DNA from 2 places in the Isachenkonia alkalipeptolytica genome. Region 1 is predicted to be linked to the other one. Evidence: predicted binding sites of a transcription regulator. Region 1 holds the regulator's gene; the other holds the start of a gene.
What was found. The regulator Rex, encoded in region 1, represses fermentation and respiration genes when NADH is low (regulators of the CRP and FNR family bind a similar motif). The targets are predictions, from matches to a motif close to ATTGTTAANNNNTTAACAAT.
Positions count from the first base shown of each region.

Region 2: ISALK_RS12785 (flavocytochrome c) is a predicted target of Rex. The motif match lies at 5,143-5,162, and genes of this name have one in related genera.

Region 1 covers NZ_SUMG01000002.1:358,184-365,486, reverse strand. The annotation lists gene ISALK_RS03455 (ABC-F family ATP-binding cassette domain-containing protein) at 1-700, opposite strand, end outside; gene ISALK_RS03450 (redox-sensing transcriptional repressor Rex) at 1,351-2,013, shown strand; gene ISALK_RS03445 (acyl-CoA dehydrogenase) at 2,257-3,396, shown strand; gene ISALK_RS03440 (electron transfer flavoprotein subunit beta/FixA family protein) at 3,414-4,202, shown strand; gene ISALK_RS03435 (electron transfer flavoprotein subunit alpha) at 4,215-5,399, shown strand; gene ISALK_RS03430 (hypothetical protein) at 5,727-6,044, opposite strand; gene ISALK_RS03425 (MarR family winged helix-turn-helix transcriptional regulator) at 6,398-6,886, shown strand; gene fdxA (4Fe-4S ferredoxin) at 7,005-7,175, opposite strand.
Region 2 covers NZ_SUMG01000022.1:14,700-22,002, forward strand. The annotation lists gene ISALK_RS12765 (TraB/GumN family protein) at 1-156, shown strand, start outside; gene ISALK_RS12770 (hypothetical protein) at 317-601, opposite strand; gene ISALK_RS12775 (response regulator transcription factor) at 666-1,433, opposite strand; gene ISALK_RS12780 (sensor histidine kinase) at 1,441-3,129, opposite strand; gene ISALK_RS12785 (flavocytochrome c) at 3,309-5,120, opposite strand; gene ISALK_RS12790 (M28 family peptidase) at 5,223-6,419, opposite strand; gene ISALK_RS12795 (hypothetical protein) at 6,557-6,742, opposite strand; gene ISALK_RS12800 (hypothetical protein) at 7,178-7,303, shown strand, end outside.

The sequences.
Region 1 (7,303 bases):
TAACAATCTGATCCAAAAAATATCGATCATGGGAAATCAGCAGCATGGTGCCGTCGTAGTTACGAAGGAAGGTCTCCAGCCACTGGATCGCTCCGATATCCAAATGATTGGTGGGCTCGTCCAGAAGTAAAATATCCGGATTTTTCAGCAGCAGTTTTCCCAGGGACAGCCGGGTCTTCTGTCCGCCGCTGAGCTGATAAATCGGCTGGGTAAACTCCTCCTTGCTAAAGCCCAGGCCGATTAAAACCCCCCGGGCTTCGCTTTTGTAGCTGTAACCTCCCCGAGCGTCAAAATCCTCCAACAAAGCGGAGTACCGGTTCATCTTTTCCTCCAGAGCTTCCCGGGCCGCCGGGGTATTTTCCCCACCCAGGTGGGAAATTTCCCGCTCCAGATCCCGGAGGTTCGCCTCCATGACTTCCAGGTCCTTGAAAATCGTCAGAACCTCTTCCAACACCTGATTTTCTTCGTTTAAAAGATTGTCTTGGCGAAGGTAGCCCAGGGTGTGTTCCCGGGCTTTAAAAACATCCCCGCCGTCGGCGTTGATCTCCCCGGTTAAAATCCGAAACAGGGTGGACTTTCCCGTGCCGTTAAGGCCGATCAGCCCCACCTTTTCCCCGTGATTGATGGTAAATGAAATATCGTGTAAAATCTCATCGATGCCGAAGCTCTTAGAGATCTTGCTGCAGGATAATGCTATCATTAAAGTTCGCTCCCTCTATCTATTATTCGCATATAGGCTGTTTAGTATGGCCCTTGCTGTAAAATACTACTGTTGTTATTTGCTATTGCTTTTGCTGTTCAGTATTGCTTTTGCTGTTCAGTATTGCTTTTGCTGTTCAGTATTGCTTTTGCTGTTCAGTATTGCTTTTGCTGTTCAGTATTGCTTTTGCTGTTCAGTATTGCTTTTGCTGTTCACTATTGCTTTTGCTGCTCAGTACCACACTTGCAATTTAATGTGTCTCTTACTCTTCATTACTACAGTGCTATTGAATATGATTTTCGCTGTTCAATATTGATTTCGCCAAAGGATAATTTCCCCGTAGTTCCTAGCAAAAGCACAGCGAAACTTCTAGCAAAAGCCAACGGAATTTCTAGCAGAACCCGGGTAAAACACCACTAAATGAATATATTCTTATTCAAGGATACAAAAAATCCTTCGATTTCCTAAAAATTCGAAAATAATCCCTGTAATTTCGATTTAAACGTTGATTTTTTAGCAATATTCTAGTACTATTCTATTATAACAAATAATTTTAACAATAACAGGATAGCTTTGCAAGAAAGAGGGGCTTTCCTTTTTTCAGAATCTTACAATCAGCTTATAAATAATTAGAAATAGGAGTGGTAATCATGCCGAAAAACCGAAACATTTCCATGGCCGTAATTCGAAGGCTGCCGAAGTATAACCGATGCTTAGGGGATCTATTGGAAAGGGAAATTTATCGAATCTCTTCCAAGGAACTCAGTGGAATTCTAGGATTTACCGCCTCGCAAATTCGTCAGGATCTTAACAATTTTGGTGGATTTGGCCAGCAGGGCTACGGATACAACGTGGAAGAACTACACAATGAAATTCAAAAGATTTTAGGACTGACCAAGGACTACAAAGCCGTCGTGGTAGGGGTTGGTAACTTAGGCCAGGCCATCGCAAATCATACCAACTTTGAAAAACACGGATTTAAAATTCTTGCCATGTTCGATATCAATCCGAACCTGATCGGGCTGCAAATCCGGGGAACCCCGGTGTATGACAACAAAGAACTTCACGGGTATATTAAGGAAAATGATGTAGAAATCGGCGTGATCACAACCCCTAAGGAAGTGGCCCAAAGTGTGGCGGATGAACTGGTGGAAGCGGGAATAAAGGCCATTTGGAACTTTGCCCCGGTGGATCTTAAAGTGCCGGAGGATGTGGTGGTGGAAGATGTCCACTTAAACGAGAGTCTGTTTATCATGTCTTATCTGATCAAAGAGAAGGAAATGCTGAAAGCATTGGAAGATCAGGAAAAATAAGACCCTAAGAAGGTAATACTGCAGCGGCTCAGTAGCGGCTCAGTAGCGGCTCAGCAGCGGATTAATAGCGGATTAAAACGAAAAAAGAGGCGGCGCCGGTAAAAAGGTGCGGTCTCTTTTGTTGTGTCCACATACTGAACAATTTGACCAAAAAAAGACAGTAAAAAATTTTAAGGATTATTGATAGTATTTTAACAATCTATAGGATATAATAACCATAGAACAAAACAAGGAGGGATCAAAGTGAATTTTAATCTATCAAAAGAGCACAAAATGATACAAAAAACCTTTGCCAGTTTCACCAAGAATGAAGTGGAGCCCATTGCGGCGGAGGTGGATGAGAACGAACGGTTCCCCAGTGAAACCGTGGAGAAAATGAAGCGCTTTGGCATGATGGGGATTGCAGTGCCTAGAGAATACGGCGGTGCCGGTGCCGATGAATTAGCCTACGCCCTTGCGGTGGAAGAATTATCAAAGGCCTGCGCCACCACGGGAGTTATTCTATCCGCCCACAGTTCCCTGGGTTGCTGGCCGATCCTGAAATTCGGTACCGAGGCCCAAAAGGAGAAGTATCTAAAGCCCATGGCTTCGGGAGAAAAACTCGGCGCCTTCGGACTGACGGAGCCCAATGCGGGAACCGACGCTGCCAGCCAACAAACCGTGGCGGTCTTAGAAGGGGATCACTACCGAATTAACGGCAGTAAAATCTTTATCACCAATGGAGGGGAAGCGGACACCTATATCATCTTTGCCATGACCGAGCCTTCCAAAGGGCTGAAAGGCATTACCGCCTTCATCGTGGAAAGCGACACTCCGGGATTCACCATCGGAAAGAAAGAAAAGAAACTGGGCATCAAGGGTTCCGCCACCACGGAGCTGGTCTTTAAGAATATGATGATTCCCAAGGAAAATCTGTTAGGGAAAGAAGGCAAGGGCTTTAAAATTGCCATGCAAACCTTAGACGGAGGACGTATCGGAATTGCGGCCCAGGCCTTAGGCATTGCGGAAGGCGCCATGGAAAAAACCGTGCAGTACGTCAAAGAGCGGGAGCAGTTTAACCGGCCCATCGGAAAGTTCCAGGGACTGCAGTTTATGATGGCGGATATGGAAACCCAGATTCAAGCAGCGAAACTCATGGTATACCAAGCGGCGGCAGCAAAAGCCGAAGGCAAGCCTTATGGAAAACTGGCGGCCATGGCCAAACTATACGCTTCGGAAACCGCCATGGAAGTGACCACCAAAGCCGTACAGCTTCACGGTGGATACGGATACACATCCGACTACCCCATTGAACGAATGATGCGAGATGCGAAAATTACCGAAATCTATGAAGGAACCTCCGAGGTTCAAAAGATGGTAGTGGCAGCAGACATTTTACGATAAAAAAGGAGGGACTGACATTGAAGATCATTGTATGTATAAAACAAGTACCGGATACCAATGAAGTAAAAATTGATCCTGTAAAGGGGACATTAATACGGGAAGGAGTGCCAAGCATTCTAAACCCCGACGATAAAGCCGCCTTAGAGGAGGCACTCCGGGTAAAGGACCAACATCCCGACACCCACATTACGGTTATGACCATGGGTCCCCCCCAAGCGGAGGAAGTGCTGATTGAAGGAGTGGCCATGGGCGCTGACGAAGGAATCCTTCTGTCCGACCGGGCTTTTTCCGGAGCGGATACCTGGGCAACATCCAATACCTTAGCCAAGGCCATTGAGAAAATCGGACGATACGATATCATCTTCTGCGGACGGCAGGCCATCGACGGAGACACCGCCCAAGTAGGACCGCAAATCGGGGAGCGACTGGGCATCCCCCAGGTAAGCTATGTAGAAAAGTTCTATCTGGAAGAGGGAAAGATTCGGGTACACCGGGCCCTAGAGGACGGCTACGAAGTAATCGAGGGACAAAGCCCGATCCTTTTGACCACCATCAAAGAGTTAAACGAAGCAAGATATCCTTCCATTCCCGGAATCATGCGAGCCTATCGGGAGGACTGCATCAAGGTTTGGACCTACGAGGACTTAGACATTCCTTCTACGGACATCGGTCTTGACGGATCCCCCACCCAGGTAAAGCGTTCCTTTACACCGGAACAAAAAGGTGCAGGGGAAATGCTGGAGGGAACCACGGATGAAAAAGTGGGAAGTCTCGTGCAAAAACTACAAGAAAAAAATCTGATATAAGGAGGGATCATCATGGGTATTAAAATATTACAAGACGAATGTGTGGGCTGTACACTATGTGTGGGGGCCTGTCCTTTTGACGCAATCGATATGATAGATAGCAAAGCGGTGATGAATGACAACTGTACCAACTGCGGCGCCTGTGTGGACGCCTGTAATTTCGGAGCGATTATTAAGGAAGAGTCGCAAATGAAACAAATGGATATTACCCAGTATAAAGACGTATGGGTATTTGCGGAGCAGCGGGACGGCCAGCTGATGGATGTGGCCGCGGAGCTTCTCGGTGAAGGCAGAAGACTGGCGGAAGAAGTAGGCTGTGAGCTTAGCGCCGTTCTTTTAGGGGAGGACGTACGGGACCTGACCGACGAACTTTTTGCTTACGGGGCGGATAAAGTGTATATCTCCGAAGGCGAGCACTTAAAGCAGTACACCACCGACGGATACACCAAAGTATTATCGAAAATGGTCGAGGAATACAAGCCGGAAATTGTCCTCTTCGGCGCCACCCATATCGGCCGGGACCTAGCCCCAAGAGTTGCCGCAAGAGTGGATACGGGACTGACGGCGGATTGTACGAAACTGGAGATCGATCCCGAAGAAAAGGGTCTGATGCAAACCAGACCGGCCTTCGGCGGAAACATCATGGCAACGATCATCTGTCCCAAGCACCGGCCCCAAATGGCCACGGTACGACCGGGGGTAATGGAAAGAGCTGAGAAATCCGGGAAACGGGAAGACCAAGAGCTGATTGAATTCAAAAACGACGTTACGGAAGAGGATATTCGGATCAAAATCCTTGACGTGGTAAAGGCCGGCAAAGCCAGCGTCAACATTGTAGATAGCGAAGTCATCGTCTCCGGAGGACGGGGTCTTGAAAAGCCCGAAGGCTTTGAACTGCTTCAAACCCTGGCGGACAAACTGGGCGGCGTAGTCGGCGCCTCCCGTGCAGCGGTGGAGTCCGAGTGGATCGACCACGACCACCAGGTAGGCCAAACGGGAAAAACCGTTCGACCGGAGCTCTACATCGCCTGCGGAATCTCCGGTGCCATCCAGCACATCGCCGGAATGCAGGGGGCCAAAACCATCGTAGCCATCAACAAAAACCCCGATGCCCCCATCTTCAAAATCGCAGACATCGGCATCGTCGGCGACGTCTACGAAGTTCTCCCCAAGCTCATCGACGCCCTGGAGAAATAAACCAAAAGTAAACCAAAGGGGACGGAGGCATTCGGTACATGCTTGAAAGTAAGGTTCCGAAAGGACAAAGAATATCATATTTACAATAGGAAACCGAGGCTTTCAAGTACTGGACGAAGCTTTTGTTTAGAATATAGCTGAATGTGCTAAAATAAAGGATCACAGGATAAAAATAAAGGCGAAGGGATGCGGTGTCAAAATAATGACTGCATTCCTCCGCCTTTTTTCAGTTATAGAAATACTAGGGGTGGCCGGTTATTGACTGTGAATTCTGCTGTGTTATTAAGGTATTTTGCCGAAATGGAAAGCTGTTTTGAGTAATTAATCTTAGTCCTTTTTGCTGGAATTTGTCATGGAAACGATGGCTACAATCACCACAATAACAACAGCACCGATAATCACATATAACAGGATGTTGCCCAGGCCGGCTTCTTCATCGTTTTCTCCCACCTCGATTTCCACATCCATATCGTCGTTACCGTTGTCGTTACCGTTACCATTGTCGTTACCGTTGTCGGCAATCAAAACTTCCTCTTCGGAATTCGATAAAATGCCCTCTTCACTGTCAAGAGCGCCTGCGAAGGCCAGGCTGCTTACGAGCACCATCAGGAGAACTAAAACAATAACAAAGGCTTTCTTCTTCATTTACAAGCTCCTTTCTTAACTCATTCGGTTATATACCATTATATAACCCCGGATTATGGGAACTGTAGTTATAAGGAAAAAACGCTTGTTAGTAGTTGGATTACAGGTTATTTGCCACAGCTCCTTATATATGAATTGATACCACAAGTAATCAAACCTAAACGGGATTATGGGAAAATCTAGAAGGTGAAGGAGCTGGAAACCCGCGAGAGATATTATTGACAATCATTCTCGAAAGGGGTATATTAAAGTGGAAGACGGAGTACAAAGTCTTGAGGCTTTGGTTAGAAGGGATTCCTGCAATAGGTCGGCAATATTGATAAGCTGGAAAATTCGAGGGTATAGGTGATTCGATGCGAAACTATTATCGTGAAATCAATGAATATCTGAAGCGGCTGATCCACTACATCGTGGCATCGGAGAAAAAGAGCCGGAAAAACGGAAGTCTGCCGTTGAGTCTGTCGGAAATCCTGGTCCTAAGAGAGTTGGGCCGTAACGGAGCGAAAAAGATTTTTGAGATGATGGAGACCTTAGAGCTGGACCGAAACACCTTAGTAACCATTACGAAAAAACTGACGGTGGAAGGGTATGTGGAAAAAACCCCGGCTACGGACGATAAAAGGTCCGCAGAACTGAAGCTGACCCAGCAGGGACAGCGACTATTCGAAGAGGTGGAAGAAAAAGAGCGGCAGCTGGTATCCAATATTCTGGATGATTTCAGTGTGAATGAGGAAATCACCATCTTAAAATTCCTTGTGAAGTTGGAACTTCTCAGTCGAGGGAAGTATCCCGAGGATAAAAAACCAAAAGCGAAGGTCTCAGATAAATCCGAGACCCGATAAAATAGGATAAAGCAATTGAAAAAACCCCGGTCAGTCCTAAGGACCTGCGGGGTTTTTCGTTTATGGGCGTTATGCTCAACTAAGGTGTATATAAGTGCTTAGTATGTCGGGGTTTGAATTAAACTTCTTTAGGTGCGTCTACGGGACAAACGTTAGCACAGGCGCCACAGTCGATACAGCCTTCTTCGTCTACTACATAGATGTCGTCTCCCTCAGAGATTACACCTACTGGACATTCCGGTTCACAAGCGCCACAGTTGATACATGAATCATCAATTCTATAAGCCATTTTAATTTCCTCCTTATTAATGTGTTAAGTTGATTACAGATTGATTATAACAAGTAAAAAAAGCCAAAGGCAACCGTAAAAAGAGAAAAATTCCGGGAAGCGGGATATATATAATGATAATCATTATA
Region 2 (7,303 bases), on a different contig from region 1:
CGGGACACTGCCATGACCGAGAAAATTGATGATATTTTACAAAGTGACAGCGACGATACCTATTTCATCGCGGTGGGATCCCTGCATTTAGCCGGTGAAAACAGTATTGTGGATCAGTTGACCGAACTTGGCTATGATGTGGAGTTCCTGTATTAATCCTCTGCCTCGTATTTTTCACTTGCTCTCCCAATATGAAAAACATACTTCCTAAAGAACAAACAACCGCCTGAAGGATGGGTATGCCATGCCTTGTGGCGGTTGTTTATTAAATTTCCATTATAAAAAGCACAATAAATCCTACCCGCTATCCTAGGAGCTAACCGGGAAAGAAGCAGGCTCTCTCTAAGTTTAATAAGGTTGCGGCGCCGGCTATGGTGGTTCCATAAAAGATCACGGGTTTTCCGATATTTTGTTCACCCAAATCCAGTACTCTTACCGTAAACAAGGTCCCTTTATAGGACGTGGGATAACTGGTGAAGGACTGGCCGATGTCTTCCTTCGCCGTGAGGGTTTTGGCGTTGATCACGATGTCCTCTTCCATGAGCTGTTCTTTTTCTAATATCCTATTTAGCTTTTCCGCCAATTCATCATATACATTCATAAGAACGCTCCTTATCACTTTGATTTTTTCAGGTTTTTATAAGTTGTTTAATTGATGGAAGAAACTAGTATTTATTACGATATTCAAGGGGGGTATAGCCGGTTTGCGTTTTAAATATCCGACTGAAATAATGCTGACTTTTATACCCTGCTTTTTCCGCGACCTCATACATCCTGATATTGGTGGTATCCTGCCGTAGCAACTCCTTGGCCCGTTGGATCCGAATCTCGGTTAAATACTCGACAAATCCGGAGCCCAGTTCTTCTTTCATAAGCTTCGATAAATAGTCTTTGTGTATAGTAAAGGTTGCCGCTACCTTTTCCAAAGAAAGATCCGTGTTGCCATAATCCCTTTCTATATGTTCTTGTACCTGGCGTACAATCTTAGAGCAGCCTCCGAAGGTTTTTTCCAAAGGTTGATCCCCCGGGATATTTTTCTTTGCTTTTCGCTTCGGATATTGTTTTTCCAGGTATTTTCTTACCCGATCCAAAAGATTGTTAAAATCACTTTCCGGCACCGGCTTCAGTAAAAAATCGAAGGCCTGAAGCTTAATGGCTTCATGGGCATATTCAAAGTAATCGTAACCGGTAATATACACAACCAGGGCTTCGGGATGCTCTTTTTTGATGATCTTTCCCAGGGAAAGTCCCGTCAACCCTTCCATCTGAATGTCCAACAGGAATAGATCCGCCTTTTCCTGTTTGTTTTTCTCCAAGGCCTCCGTTGCATTTAGCGCTTCAAAAACGCACTGAAAATCCTTGTGCTCTTTTACCCACTTTTTAAAACCCCTTCGAATCTTCGGTTCATCATCGACGATCCCTACTTTCCACATCTTTTCCTCACCTCTTTTTAAGCGGCTCTGTTTCCGTTTCCTCTGTTATACAGGGATGGCGAACTTCCACAATGGTCTTGTCCCTTTTACGACGAAAGGACAAGCCGTAGTCTTCTCCAAAGGTCAATTGAACTCTTCGATTGGTACTGTAGAGCCCAAAACCTTTTTCCTCGTCCATTCTTCTTTTTCCGGAGAGATTGTTTTTGATCTTTTCCAGGTTGTTTTCCGAAATCCACGGGCCGGTATCTTCGATGCTCATAATCAACTCCCCACCCTCTTTAAAAATATGAACCACTATGGTAAAGGACTGATCCTTTCTTTGTTTAAATCCGTGGAGGACAGCATTTTCCACCAGGGGTTGCAGTGTAAGCTTTAACACCTTGCAATTCAACAACTCCTCATCGTAACGCAGACGATAATCTAAGCGGTCTTCATAGCGCGCCTGTATCAGTCGTAAATAGGCTTCAATATGGTCCAGCTCTTTTTCCAGGGATACCCACTCTTCTCCATGATTCAATCCGATCCGGTAATATGTGCTCAAGACCTCCAATAGCTCCACCGATTGATTCTTTTCGTTTTCAATAATCGACCATCGGATGGCATCCAGGGTATTGTAAAGAAAATGGGGTTGTATTTGTGCATGAAGAATTCCTAACTCCGCCTGCCGTTTCTCCTTTTGCTCCTTTCTAAAGAGCTGACTGAGCCGTTTGATCTCGGCAATCATCTGATTAAAGCGCTTTCCCAACAGGCCGATTTCATCCTTTCTTTTCAGATCACAAAAGACATCGAAGTTGCCCTGCTGCACCAAGGCCATTTGATTTTGTAACCGACGGATAGGATCAGTGATGGATTTGGCCAACACCCAGGATACTACGAAAAGCATTACAATCATTACCCCGCCCAGAAGAAAAACCAGATACAGTAGGCGGTTGGTATCGGCTCGCATCAGATCCGTGGAAAAATCAATGCCCAGGGACCATCCCCGGGTGTTGGGAATAGAGGCGTGAATAATCTCCCTGCCCTCCGGGGATAAATACGGGGATTTTGCCCCTCCATCATAGGGCTTTGCCTCAGGACTGAACAGTTGTCCCTTTGAGTCCACCAGCCATGCATTGCCGTCATACATGGTGATTTCCTTTGCAATACGGGAAAAATTCTCCAGATATATGGCACCGTTGACATAGCCTACCACCTCTTGGTCCCGGTAGATTTTATGGATGATCACGATGATCGGCTCCTGATTGGAATGAGAAAGAATGGGATCACTAATGGCGTAGTCTTTTTCGGGCTTTTTTATTTCTTCAAAGTAAGGACGGTCGGATACATCAATGAAGGTATCATTGGTCACCCAGGCTTTTCCCTCGGTATCCACCAGGGCAAAGGACTCATAGTCCTTTTTATGGCTTTGGTCCATTTCCCTTAAAAAATCCTGAAACCTTCCCCGGTCCATCTCGGTGATCTCCGGCACCTCGGTTATGATCCGAAGCTCCGATACCCGCTTTTGAATCCATCCTCCCAGTTCATCGGCTTTTGCGGAAATGACCTGCTGATTGGCTTTTTCCGTTAAGGGAATATTGGTATTGGTTATCTGCCACTGGATCATTACCAAGCCGACGGCGAAAATCACCGTGGTGGCCACCCCAAAGTAAAGCATTATTCTCCATTTAAAGGATCGAAGCATTGCAATCACGTTCACTTTCTTTTTCTACTGTATTTTGTCTTTCTTTTTTCCTCATAATCATAACTTCCCTTCCCAGTGTAAACCATTTGAAGACAAAACAAAAGATTAATTGTTTATAATTTAACGCACCCTCAAAAAAACAGCACTCCGCTCTCATGGGAAGTGCTGTTTTTTCGTTGCTAAATTATGGTTAGTTATCTCGTTGCATTCTCTCCTGCCCGTCTTCCGAAGACGATCAGGTCGGAGATGGCATTGCCTCCCAAACGGTTTTTCCCATGAATGCCTCCGGTCACTTCTCCGGCGGCATAAAGACCTTCGATGATGGTCCCCTCGGTGGAAAGGACCTGGGTGTTTTTATTGATTTTCAATCCGCCCATGGTATGATGCACCGCCGGCACTACTTTTTGAATATAGTAGGGGCCTTCCTCCAAAGCAGTTAAGGCTCCCCGCCGTTGAAAATCTTCATCTTCACCCTCAGCTGCAAACTGATTGTATCTTTCCACGGTATCTTTCAGTGTGCTTTCATCAATTCCGAAGAATCCTGCCGCTTCTTCGATGGTGTCGGCCTTCACAATCAGATCATCCTTCTCCAAGGCCTCAAATTCCGTCATGTATGTTTCCATATTGCTGTTTTCCTTAATGCTCGTATCCCACATCAGATAAGCCGCTTCTCCCGTCTGATCTAAAATCCCTTCGGAAATCACATCCCGACGGTCCAACTCTTCCACAAAACGTTTCCCTTCCAAGTTCACCAAAATGGCTCCGTCAAATCGGGTATCGGCTACATAGGATAAATGCCCTGTATTAGGGTTGCAGGTAGGATAGGTTTGAACATATTCCATTCCTGTCACATCGGCTCCGATATCCTGGGCCATCCGTAGCCCGTCACCCGTGGCACTGTTCTGGTTCGTGGATTTATACCGTTCGTCAATCACCGGATTATACTCCTGTACCATTTCGATATTCGCACCGAAACCACCGGTGGTTAAAATCACACCTTGCTTTCCGTTAAAGTGAACGTTCTCCCCTTTAGGGTTTTCTGCCCGTAGGCCCACTACCCGGTCATCTTCATCGAGAATAAGGGATTTTGCTTCGGTTTCCAAATATACGGGAATATCCATTGCATGTACTTTCGCCTGCAACTTTTGAATCAGCTCAATCCCGGATCCGCCGATGGGATAAATGGCTCGCGGTACTGCATGACCCCCAAAGTGCATTAAATAATCTTCAATGAACTCTACCTCTACGTAGTCCCGTAACCATTCCCCGTCTTCCGTGATACTTTCCGCCATAATCCGTACCAGCTCTTCATCGGCTTCATAATCCCCTCCGGCCAGGGTATCTTCCATATATTGCTCCACACTGTCTTCCACATCCATCTTTTCCTGAACCCAGCTGTTGGGGGCATTGAACTCTCCGCCGGAAACCAAAGTGTTACCGCCGACAAAGGGGTTCTTTTCCACAATGGCTACTTCGGCCCCCTGGCTCTTTGCTTCAATGGCAGCAATCAATCCTGCACCACCGGCTCCCACAACCACTACTTCATAGTCCTTCTCTTCCAAAGCCACCCCATGGTCCAAACTGATTTTTTTCCCTTGGTCCAGCATCTCCTCGGTTGCACCGGCTTCTACCATCGCTTCCTTTACAGCGTTTCTGAATCCGATACTGCTGATGGTTGCTCCGGAAACCGTATCAATGTTGATACTGTTATGGCTTTCCATTAATTCTTTTACATCCTCGAACACCGGATCCACCAACACCGGCGTCTCTTCATGCTCTATTATCTCGATGCTTGCAATTTTTCCCTCTTCAATGGCCACCTCTACTGCAATTTCACTGTTATGACCCTGGGCACGACCCTGGTAGGTCCCATCTTTCAAGTCCGTGCTCTCCACTGCCGGTTCCTGGGATTCCTCCGTTCCCCCTTCTTCCGTTCCGCATCCCACCACAGCGGTAAGTAGCAGCATCATAATGAACAAAAACACGATTCCGTTTTTTCTTATCATCTTTCCATCATCCTCCCTAATCTTTGATATTTAGTTAACAATATCATTGTAACGGAAGGTAGATTTCTTGTATTTACACAGAACCGATATTTTTTGTCTTTTTCATTGCATCTTTTCTATGGCCTTAATTAGTTTGTTTAGTATTTCTGCAATTTCAATGACCTTATCAATATCTACTATTTCCATATTATCTTTTTCTGTATGGGTAATATCCTGGCCTTCGTCACTTTCTATAAACCATTCAGAGGAAACAGCAATTGCCGGCACCCCATATTGCAAAAAGATACTATGATCACCCTGTGGCCATTGCACCCCTTCTTTCACATCAGGATATCCCTTCATACTACTCGATGACGCTTTTTTTATATCTTTTGGTAAATCGAAAAAAGAAAAGGTCGTTTTTCCTTTTTTATAGGCGGCTCCGTCAATATTAACGTTGAGCAAAATGTTTTCAAATTTCCCCTTGTTTTCCGTGATATATTTCATTTGTCCGGGAACAGCATAATCATCTTCCCCATTGAATGCAACCAATTCTATTTGTCTGCTGCCTTTGTAGTCCTGCAACAATTCTGCAAGGATTAGTAAAACCGTTATCCCGGTAGCATTATCGGTTGCGCCGGGGGTTCCCTTTTTAGCATCGATGTGGGCTGTAACGACAATTCTTTTTCCCTCTTCCCCACCAATTTTGCCAACAACATTGTATCCCTTGCTTGGTATTCTTTCAGCGGAGATTTTTAGGGTGGCGGTTTTTCCAATAAGCTTAAGGATCTTTTCACCGTCTTCTTCTGTCATATATACCGAGGGAATATCAAAATCCCCATCTTCAATAAGGGGAAAGGGATAAACGCCCCCTGCAAGGGACGCATTTCTTTCGGTGGCACAAATCAATGCCAAAGCCCCGGATTGTTCTAAAGCAGTTACTATTTTTTGGTGTTCTTCAGGATTGTAAAAAACAAAGTTTTTGGGCATAAGCTGCTCTTTTACAAGTTCTCCATGGAGCAGAAGAATTTTTCCCTTAAAATCTCCATTTTCTAATTCTGCTATGGTTGATGCACTTTCCAATTGGGCTGCCCCTTGAAAACCTAGGGAGTAGGGACTCACTTGCACCCTAAAATCTTGCTTATTAATTTGCAAAACTGCTCCATCATTTTTCCAGTCCATTGCACTAAATTCTTGGGATATTGTTTGCCAGCCTAAAGACTTCAATCGTTCCTTGAAAAAAAGACTTGCCTGTCTGTTGCCTTCACTACCGACACATCGTTCTGTTATGTCAATACATAGTTTGTTCATATATCCCATACATCGTTCTTTGAACTTCACTTTGTCCATTGGTTATCTCCTTTTTGGTTCTTATTTCATTGATTCTTTCGATATTATGTTTTTTTCTTACATCATACTTAGAAGCTGCCATTGGATTAGGAATAAGGTATCCGTGTTTACGACGTTCCTGAACCGGTTTCCGCTACTTCTACTAATTCAAACAGTTCAACTACAAGCAGTGTCTCGTCAATCAATTTCTTATCCTTTACTGTCTGATTCCAAGCATGGCGATGGTCCTGTTGAAATTTTTTTACATCTACTCCATCCCAACCAAAAACCGCTTTATGTGGATATATGAACATTGTCATCAGTCCTTTCAACTCAATTCTTCTTTCAATTCCTCTATATGTGTCCCAGCAATTTCATATACCAATGATGTTCCCTATAATTGATTATTCCCTAAGCCTTTTCTCTTTAACTTAATTCTACAAGTAAGTATGAAAACCCTTTTTTATGGATAATTATTTCAAATAAAACATCCTTGTATGTGATCTCCACCCTTGGGCGGAGGAATAAACACCCTCAAGACGCATGGAGAAATAGCCTTCATACCGTTATCACTAGCCGGGATTCATTCTATAATATATTTAAAGATAAGAACAAAGAGAAGAAACACTAAAAAAACAATCAACCAAATATAAAAAAAGGAGCGGATCACAATGGAAAACATTTTAGCAATGGGAAGCGGATGCGAAATGGCAAATGATAAACTAGATAGCTTAAGAGGAGGAAACAAATTGGAACGATCAATCAAACTAAACAACGATTCTTTTGAACTCAGTATTCCCCAAGAAAAATCAAACAAATTAACCATCATCTTTAAAAGTGCCAAATCCAAAATTGAAAAGGCGATTTTACTTCAA